2 regions of the Candidatus Allofournierella excrementigallinarum genome follow, and region 1 is predicted to be linked to the other one. Evidence: predicted binding sites of a transcription regulator. Region 1 holds the regulator's gene; the other holds the start of a gene.
What was found. The regulator HrcA, encoded in region 1, represses chaperone genes, less so after heat shock. The targets are predictions, from matches to a motif close to TGTTAGCACTCNNNNNNNNNGAGTGCTAACA.

Region 1 (4,706 bases):
GTCTGCCATACCTGATCCACCTGTGTCTGCCCGCCGGGCGGGCTCTCTTTCCATAAAAATCGAAGGGCGCGTTTAGCCCAGAATGCCTCCCCTTGATGGCAAGGGGAGGCTTGAAAACGGGTTTATACTTCCTTGAAGTCGGCGTCCACCACGCCGTCGTCGGGCTTGCCGGCGCTGCCGGCATTGCCCGCGTCCGCGCCGGAGGCGCCTGCCGCACCGGAGCCTTGAGCGTTCTTGTAGAGCTCCTCGCTGATGGCGTAGAAGGCCTTCTGGACCTCCTCCTGCTTTGCCTTGATGGCCTCGACGTCGGTCCCCTTCAGGGCCTCTTTCAGCTCGCTGAGTTTCGACTCGACCTCGGCCTTCTTGGCCGCGTCCACCTTGTCGCCCAGCTCGGCGAGGGTCTTTTCGGTCTGGAACACCATCTGGTCGGCGCCGTTGCGCACGTCCACTTCCTCACGGCGCTTCTTGTCCTCGGCAGCGAACTGCTCGGCCTCGCGCACGGATTTCTCGATGTCCTCCTTGCTCATGTTGGTGGAGGCGGTGATGGTGATGCTCTGTTCCTTGCCGCTGCCCAGATCCTTGGCGCTCACGTGCACGATGCCGTTGGCGTCGATGTCGAAGGTGACCTCGATCTGAGGCACGCCGCGGGGAGCGGCGGGGATGCCGTCCAGCTTGAACATGCCCAGGCTCTTGTTGTCGCGGGCAAACTCACGCTCGCCCTGCAGCACGTTGACCTCGACGCTGGGCTGGTTGTCGGCCGCGGTGGAGAAGATCTGGCTCTTCTTGGTGGGGATGGTGGTGTTGCGCTCGATGATCTTGGTGCAAACGCCGCCCAGGGTCTCGATGCCCAGGCTCAGGGGGGTGACGTCCAGCAGCAGGATGCCGCCCACTTCCTTGTTCAGCACGCCGCCCTGGATGGCAGCGCCGATGGAAACGCACTCGTCGGGGTTGATGCCCTTGAAGGGCTCGACGCCCATCTCCTTCTTCACGGCCTCCTGCACGGCGGGGATACGGGTGGAACCGCCCACCAGCAGCACCTTGCCCAGGTCGCCGGGCTTCAGGCCGGCGTCGGCCAGAGCCTTGCGCACGGGGCCCATGGTGCGCTCCACCAAATCGGCGGTCAGCGCGTCGAACTGGGCGCGGGTGAGGGTGGTGTCCAGATGCTTGGGGCCGGTGGCGTCGGCGGTGATGAAGGGCAGGTTGATGGCGGTGCTCATCACGCCCGAAAGCTCGATCTTCGCCTTCTCGGCGGCCTCCTTCAGGCGCTGGGCGGCCATCTTGTCCTGACGCAGGTCGATGCCGTTCTCCTTCTGGAAGTTGTCGGCCAGCCAGTCGATGATGCGCTGGTCAAAGTCGTCGCCGCCCAGGTGGGTGTCGCCGTTGGTGGCCAGGACCTCGGTCACGCCGTCGCCCATCTCGATGATGGACACATCGAAGGTGCCGCCGCCCAGGTCGTAGACCATGATCTTCTGGTCGTTGTCCTTGTCCGCGCCGTAGGCCAGGGCCGCGGCGGTGGGCTCGTTGATGATGCGGCGCACGTTCAGGCCGGCGATGGTGCCGGCGTCCTTGGTGGCCTGACGCTGGCTGTCGTTGAAGTAGGCGGGCACGGTGATCACCGCGTCGGTGACCTTTTCGCCGAGATACGCCTCGGCGTCCGCCTTCAGCTTCGCCAGGATCATGGCGCTGATCTGCTGGGGGTTATAATCCTTGCCGTCGATGGTCACCTTGTAGTCGGTGCCCATGTGGCGCTTGATGCTGCTCACGGTGCGGTCGGGGTTGGTGATGGCCTGGCGCTTTGCCACCTGGCCCACCAGGCGCTCGCCGGTCTTGGTGAAGCCCACCACGCTGGGGGTGGTGCGGGCGCCTTCGGCGTTGGCGATGACGACGGGCTCGCCGCCCTCGATCACGGAAACACAGCTGTTGGTAGTGCCAAGGTCGATGCCAATGATTTTACTCATAGTATATCTCTCCTAAATTTTACTCAGATGGGTGGAATGTTTTGCTATGGGAAGGGGTTTTAAGCCCTTTCAGCGGACTATTCGGCCACGATGACCGCGGCGTGGCGGATGACCTTGTCACCCAGCTTGTAGCCTTTCTGGAACACCTGCAGGACGGTGCCGCTCTCCTCGCCGTTCTCGGCCGCCTTCTGCATCACGGCGTTGTGCACCGCGGGGTCGAAGGGCAGGCCCAGGGCGGGGATCTCCTCCACCTTGAGGGCCTGGAAGGCGGCCCTGGCTTTTTCCAGCGTCAGGGTCACGCCCTTCTTGAAATTCTCGTCGGCGGTGGGGGCGGCCTCGGCCATCTCCAGCGTGTCCAGGATGGTGAGGATCTGGCTCACCGCGTGGGCCACGCCGCTCCCGAAGGCGGCGTCCTGCTCCCGGGCCGAGCGCTTGCGGAAGTTGTCGTACTCGGCGGCGGTGCGCAGCAGCCGCTCCTTGGCGGCGTCCGCTTCGGCGCGGGCCGTTTCGGCCTCGGCTTTGGCGGCGGCCAGCTGGCTTTCCAGCTCCTTTTTGGTCTCTTTCTTTTCCTTTTTGGGGTCTTTTTCCGCCGCGGGCTGTTCAGCCTCGGGGGCGGCGGCCTCCTGCGCCGCTTCGGCCTGGGGGGCCGTTTCGGCTGCGGCCTCTTCGGGCCGGATGTTGGTCTCGTCCATCATTGCGGGTCCTCCTGTGCCTTGCCGGCCATGCACTCGCCGAGTTTCAAGGCAAAATAGTCAAGAACGGGCACCAGCTGCTCAAAGGGCATCCGGGTGGGCCCCAGCAGGGCGATGGCCCCGGTGAGGCCGCCGCCGGCAAGGTAGCGCTTGCTCATGAAGCAAAGCCCCGGCAGCGGGCGCTGCAGGTCCTCGCCCAGCAGCACGGTGGTGCGGCCGGTGCGGGGGGTGATGAGCCTGCCGGCCCGTTCGTCGTCGGTGAAAAGCTCCAGCACCCGGGGCAGAAGGCCGGTCAGCTCCGGCCAGCGCATCAGGTACTGCAGGCCCTGGGGATAGGTGCGGGCCTGGGCCGCCTGCCGCAGCAGCGCCGCCGCCGCGTTCAGCACCGGGTAGAGGTCGCTGCCCCGCTCGCCCAGCCCGGCGGCCAGGTTCGCCAGCACCGCGCCGGAAAGGTCCGCCGGCGCCACAAAGGTCAGCCCCCGGTTCAGCACCCCGGCCAGCAGCGCCGCGTCCTCAGCGGTGAGGTCGGTGTCCAGCCGTGCCACGCGGGTGCGCACGCCGCCGGCGCTGGTCACCGCCAGCACCGCCGCGGTGCAGCGGCCCACCTGCACCACCTCGTAGTGGGCGATGCACAGATCGTCCGCCCGGGGGGTGGTGGCCGCCACCATGTAGCCGGAATAATCCGCCAGGGCCTTGGCCGCGCCCGCCGCCAATCTTTCCGGCTCGTAGTCGAGGCCGGCGAAGATGCGGTCGATCTCGGTTTTCTGCCGGGGGGAAAGGCCGGGCGCGGGGCGCATCAGGTTATCCAGATAATAGCGGTAGCCCTTGGCGCTGGGCACCCGGCCCGCGCTGGTGTGGGGCTGCTCCAGAAGGCCCAGCTTTGTCAGCGCGGCCATCTCGTTGCGCAGGGTCGCGCTGGACACCGCCATGTCGAAATACTGGCACAAAAGCCCCGAGCCCACCGGCTCGCCGCCCTGGGTGTAAAGGGCAACGATGGCCTCCAGCACCCGCTGCTTCCTGTCGTCCATGGCCATGCGCCCCACCTCTTTTCCGTGGTTTTAGCACTCATTACATCTGAGTGCTAAATTTATTGTACTCCATTTTATTCGTCTGTCAAGGGGGTGGTGTGAAAAATTTAAAAGTTTCATGGAACGTTCACAATGCCGCCCCCCTCGGGGCACAAAAAGGGCCCGCGCCAGCTCTTTCGGGGCGGCGCGGGCGGGGAGGAACGGCGCTTCAGCTCTCCATCTGCTTTGCCAGGAAGGCGGCGGCGATGGCCAGGGCCTTCTGCTCCTCGGGGGTGGGGACGGCGGCCTTCTCGTCGCTCAGAAGGGCCACCGCCCCCGCCACGTCGCCGGCGGCGACGATGGGCACGGCGATGTGGATGTGGCGCGCCGCGCCCTCGCAGGGGAACTGGCAGTCCTCGGCGCGGCCGGAGTGGAGATAGACGCGGCGGGCGTGCATCAGCTTTTCCAGCGGGATGCTCACCCGCTTTTCCAGGCACTCCCTGCGGGCGGCGCCGGCGGCGGCGATGATGCTGTCCCGGTCGCAGACGATGGAGGTGCGGGAAAGATTCTTTTGCAGCACCTCGGCGTACTGGGCGGCAAAGGAGGCCATCTCGCCGATGGGTGAATACTTTTTAAAAATGACCTCGCCGTCGCCGGTGGTGAAGATCTCCAGCGGGTCTCCCTGGCGGATGCGCTGGGTGCGGCGTATCTCCTTGGGGATGACCACCCGCCCCAGTTCGTCGATGCGGCGCACGATGCCGGTTGCTTTCATAAGTCGGTTCCTCCCAACGCAGATATTGGCTGCTGGTAGTATTTGCATCCGGGGGAAAAATATGCAGCGGAGGCCAAAAAGCGGCCCGGGGCCTGAAAGGGCCCCGGGCCGCCTGTGTCAGCGGTGAAGGGGGTAGTCGCGGCAGGCCTGCACATAGGCCCGGATGTTCTGCCAGGGCACCTCCGGCTCCAGCAGGTGGGTGGGGGCCGCGAACAGCCCGCCCTCGCTGGCGATGTCCAGGTTCTTCCACACCTCGGCCCGCACCTGGTCCGGCGTG
Region 2 (4,706 bases), on a different contig from region 1:
GTGGGCTTTCTCCACCTCGTCGAAGAGCACCACACTGTAGGGATGGCGGCGCACCGCCTCGGTCAGCTGGCCGCCCTCCTCATAGCCCACGTATCCCGGAGGGGCGCCGATGAGGCGGCTGACGCTGAACTTCTCCATATACTCGGTCATGTCGATGCGGATCATGTTCTTCTCGTCATCGAACAGGGCCTGGGCCAGGGCCTTGGCCAGCTCGGTCTTGCCCACGCCGGTGGGGCCCAGGAACAAAAAGCTGCCGATGGGGCGGTTCGGGTCCGCAATGCCGGCCCGGCTGCGCAGGATGGCCTCGGTGACCTTCTGCACCGCCTCGTCCTGGCCGATGACCCGCTTGTGCAGGATGTCCTCCAGGCCCAGCAGCTTCTCACGCTCGCCCTCCACCAGCTTCTCCACGGGGATGCCGGTCCAGCGGGCCACGATGCGGGCGATCTCCTCGTCGGTGACCCGGTCGCGCAGCAGGTTGTCCTGCTTTTCGCCCGCGGCCTCCGCCTTCTTCTCCTGCTCCGCCAGCTGTTTCTTCAGCTCCGGCAGCTTACCGTACTTCAATTCGGCGGCCTTGTTCAGGTCGTACTCCCGCTCGGCCTTCTCGATGGCCGCGTTGGTCTTTTCGATCTCCTCACGCAGGCTCTGCACGCTGCCGATGCTGGACTTCTCGTTGTCCCACTGGGCCTTCATGGCGCTGAACTTCGCGCGCATCTCGGCCAGCTCCTTTTGCAGCGCCGCCAGCCGCTGGGCGCTCAGCGCGTCGGTCTCCTTCTTCAGGGCGGCCTCCTCGATTTCGTGCTGCATGATCTTGCGGCGCAGATCGTCCAGCTCCGAGGGCATGGAGTCCATCTCGGTGCGGATCATGGCGCAGGCCTCGTCCACCAGGTCGATGGCCTTGTCCGGCAGGAAACGGTCGGTGATGTACCGGTTGGACAAAGTGGCCGCGGCAATCAGGGCGCTGTCCTGGATCTTCACGCCGTGGAACACCTCATAGCGCTCCTTCAGGCCCCGCAGGATGGAGATGGTGTCCTCCACCGTGGGCTGGTCCACCTGCACCGGCTGGAACCGGCGCTCCAGGGCCGGGTCCTTCTCAATGTACTGGCGGTACTCGTCCAGGGTGGTGGCGCCGATGCAGTGCAGCTCGCCCCGGGCCAGCAGAGGCTTGAGCAGGTTGCCCGCGTCCATGGCGCCGTCGGATTTGCCCGCGCCCACGATGGTGTGGAGCTCATCGATGAACAGGATGATCTGCCCTTCGCTCTTTTTCACCTCGTTAAGAACGCTCTTGAGCCGTTCCTCAAACTCGCCCCGGTATTTTGCGCCCGCCACCAGCGCGCCCATGTCCAGGCTGAAGATGGTGCGGTTTTTCAGGTTTTCCGGCACGTCCCCCCGCACGATGCGCTGGGCCAGGCCCTCGGCGATGGCGGTCTTGCCCACGCCCGCCTCGCCGATGAGGCAGGGGTTGTTCTTGCGCTTGCGGGACAAAATGCGGATGACGTTCCGAATTTCGGTGTCACGGCCGATCACCGGGTCAAGCTTCTGCTGGCGGGCCAGCTCCACCAGGTCCTGGCCGTACTTTTTCAGCGCATCGTAGGTCTCCTCCGGGTGGTCGCTGGTCACCCGCTGGCTGCCCCGCACGGTGGCAAGCTGCTCCAGGAAGCGGTTCTTGTCGATGCCGAAGCTGCGCAGCACCTGCCGCACCGCCTCATTGGGCTGTTCGATCAGCGCCAGGAACAGGTGCTCCACGCTGACGTATTCGTCCTTCATGCTTTCGGCGGTGCGCTCGGCGGCGGCGAGCACCCTGTCGGTGGCCGCTGAGATATAGATCTTGCCCGGCTCGCGGCCCGAGCCCGTCACATGGGGCAGGGCCGCCACCTTCTGGGCGGCAGCCGCGGCAAAATTGCCCGGCTCCACGCCCAGCTTCATCAGCAGCTGCGGGATGAGCCCGTCCTGCTGGCTGGCAGTCGCGGCCAGAAGGTGCTCGGGCTCCAGCGCCTGGTTTTGGTACTCAATGGCCAGCTGCTGGGCGCTTTGCAGCGCCTCCAGCGTTTTTTGGGTATACTTGTTTGTATTCATACAGTCCGTCCCCCTTTGTGAAAGCGGTCCAACTTGGAAGGATTCTTAGTTTTAGCACTCTCGTGCCTCGACTGCTAATATTGTATTCCAGGCGCGATGGAATGTCAAGGGTTTTCACAAAAAATTTATAAACGGGGCGGGCGCGTTGCCAGCGGGGACAAAAATATGGTATCATCCCCTTATAGTATGGTATCTAAAGAGACGGGCATGCGCCGCGGCGGCCAAAACGTTTTTGAAGGCCGCCCGCCGCGCCCTTTGGGAGGGAATATAAATATGAAAGCACACATCGCCGCGCTGCCGCCTGCCGCCGCGCTTGCCTGGAAGGCGCCGCAGGGCAGCGGGCTGGAAAAAGTCTGCGCCGGGGCCGGGGTGCGCCTGCGCGCCGTGGAAGAACAGGACCTGGGCCGCACGGTGGCCGCTCTTTGCGGCCTGCCGGGGGCGGGCAGGGGCGTGGAGCCTGTTGCTGCGGCGGACCCCACGCCCGCCCTGGTGCTGTGGGGGCTGGACCGCAATGCGCTGGACGCTTTTCTCGACGGGCTGAAGGCCGCGGGGGTGCGCATCCCTCTCAAGGCGGTGGTCACGCCCACCAACCGGGACTGGACCTTCGCCGCCCTGCTGGAAGAGCTGCACGCCGAACACCGGGCGGTGAGGGAAAGCGCCGAATAAGAAAAAATTTGCAGGATTGGAACCATTCTGTCATCTTTTACCTGCCAATTGAGATTGACAAACATCTGTCACACAGGTATAATAGGGATGCCGCCCTTCAATGGGCACAAATGGATGTATATGTTCGTTTTTTGAGAGGAGTAAGACAACATGAAAAAAGTTTTGGCTTTGGTCATGGTCCTGGCTCTGGCTCTGAGCTTCACCGCTTGCGGCGGCTCTGCCAAGAAGGTCAAGACCGGTATCGCCATCGTTTCCAGCTACACCACCGCGGATGCCACCGCGGATGCCGCCGGCAACGCCCAGGTGGACAGCACCGTCGCCGCCGTGACCGTGGACGAGAGCGGCAAGATCGTTGCCTGCAAGATCGACGTGGCCCAGAACAAGGTGCCTGTGAACGCCGACGGCAGCTTCGACACCTCCCTGACCTTCAAGTCCAAGCAGGAGCTGGGCACCGACTACGGCATGACCCCTGCCAGCCCCATCGGCAAGGAGTGGAACGAGCAGGCCGACGCCTTCGCCGCCTATGTGGTGGGCAAGACCGCCGCTGAGGTGGAGGCCATCGGCGTGACCGGCGAGCACAATGCTCCCGATGTGGCCGACCTGGCTGCCTCCTGCACCATGAACGTGGTGGACATCAAGGCCGCCATCGTGGAGGCCTGCAACAACGCTCAGGATCTGGGCGCTTCCGCCGAGGATACCCTGGGCCTGGGCCTGTCCACCGCGATGAGCTCTTCCAAGCTGCCCACTGCCGACGAGGCCGGCCTGGTCCAGACCGACACCACCTACGCCGCTGTCACCTACGACAAGGACGGCAAGATCACCAGCACCCTGCTGAACTGCACCCAGGCCAAAATGGATGTCACCACCGAGGGCGTTGTGACCGCCCAGGGCGACACCATTGTTCCCAAGATGGAGCAGGGCGACGACTACGGCATGCGCCCCGCCAGCCCCATCGGCAAGGAGTGGAACGAGCAGGCCAACGCCTTCGCTGCTTACCTGACCGGCAAGACCGCCGCTGAGGTCAGCGCCATCGGCGTGACCGGCGAGCACAGCGCTCCCGACGTGGCCGACCTGGCTGCTTCCTGCACCATGAACGTGGTGGCCTTCATCGACGCGGTGGGCCGCGCCATGGCCTGATCGAAGGCAGCTGCCTGAGAACAGATAGAACCCCGGGGCTGGGCCGCAAGGCCCGGCCCCTTTTTCCATCCGGCGGCGGAAAGCCGCCCTTTGAAAAAGGAGAAGCCATGGGCAAACGAGTTGTGAGTTTTGTGCTGGGCCTTGCGGTGTGCGCCGGGCTGCTGAGCGGCTGCGGCGGCGGGGGAGCGTCCTCCTCCGCGCCCCAGGATCCGGAACTGGCCGGCTGCGAGCGCTACACTGTGAGCTGGTTCGACGTGTTCGACACCGTGACCACCGTCATCGGCTACGCCGAGAGCCAGGAGGAGTGGGACCGCCAGATGGCGGCTCTCCACGCCGACCTTGTGGAGTACCATCAGCTGTACGACATCTACTATTCCTACTCCGGGGTGACCAACCTGCGGGACGTGAACGCCCAGGCGGGCCAGGCCCCGGTGACGGTGGACGCGCGCATCATGGGCCTTCTGACCGAGGCCAAAAGCATGCACGAGACCACCGGCGGCAAGATGAACGTGGCCTTTGGCGCGGTGCTCAAGATATGGCACGATTACCGGGAGGCAGCGCTGGACGACCCCGCCCGGGCCGCCGTTCCCTCCATGGAGGAACTGGAGGCTGCCGCAGAGCATTGCAATATTGATGACCTCATCCTGGACGAGGAGGCCTCCACCGTCTATTTCGCCGACCCGGAGATGCAGCTGGACGTGGGCAGCGTGGGCAAGGGCTACGCCGCAGAGATGGTGGCCCGGGCCGCCGAGGAGCGGGGCCTGAAAAGCGCCCTCATCAGCGTGGGCGGCAACCTGCGCAGCATCGGCCACAAGCCCGATCGTTCCCGC

Region 2: the regulator HrcA is predicted to act here: its motif matches at 2,123-2,153, upstream of clpB (ATP-dependent chaperone ClpB).

What each region holds. Positions count from the first base shown of each region.
Region 1 covers NZ_CALXHK010000029.1:17,033-21,738, forward strand. The annotation lists gene dnaJ (molecular chaperone DnaJ) at 1-9, opposite strand, end outside; gene dnaK (molecular chaperone DnaK) at 123-1,958, opposite strand; gene ACH2AT_RS06925 (nucleotide exchange factor GrpE) at 2,036-2,653, opposite strand; gene hrcA (heat-inducible transcriptional repressor HrcA) at 2,650-3,684, opposite strand; gene ACH2AT_RS06935 (stage V sporulation T C-terminal domain-containing protein) at 3,887-4,429, opposite strand; gene ACH2AT_RS06940 (uroporphyrinogen decarboxylase family protein) at 4,547-4,706, opposite strand, start outside.
Region 2 covers NZ_CALXHK010000008.1:39,726-44,431, forward strand. The annotation lists gene clpB (ATP-dependent chaperone ClpB) at 1-2,073, opposite strand, end outside; gene ACH2AT_RS02755 (DUF3783 domain-containing protein) at 2,347-2,739, shown strand; gene ACH2AT_RS02760 (hypothetical protein) at 2,890-3,876, shown strand; gene ACH2AT_RS02765 (FAD:protein FMN transferase) at 3,984-4,706, shown strand, end outside.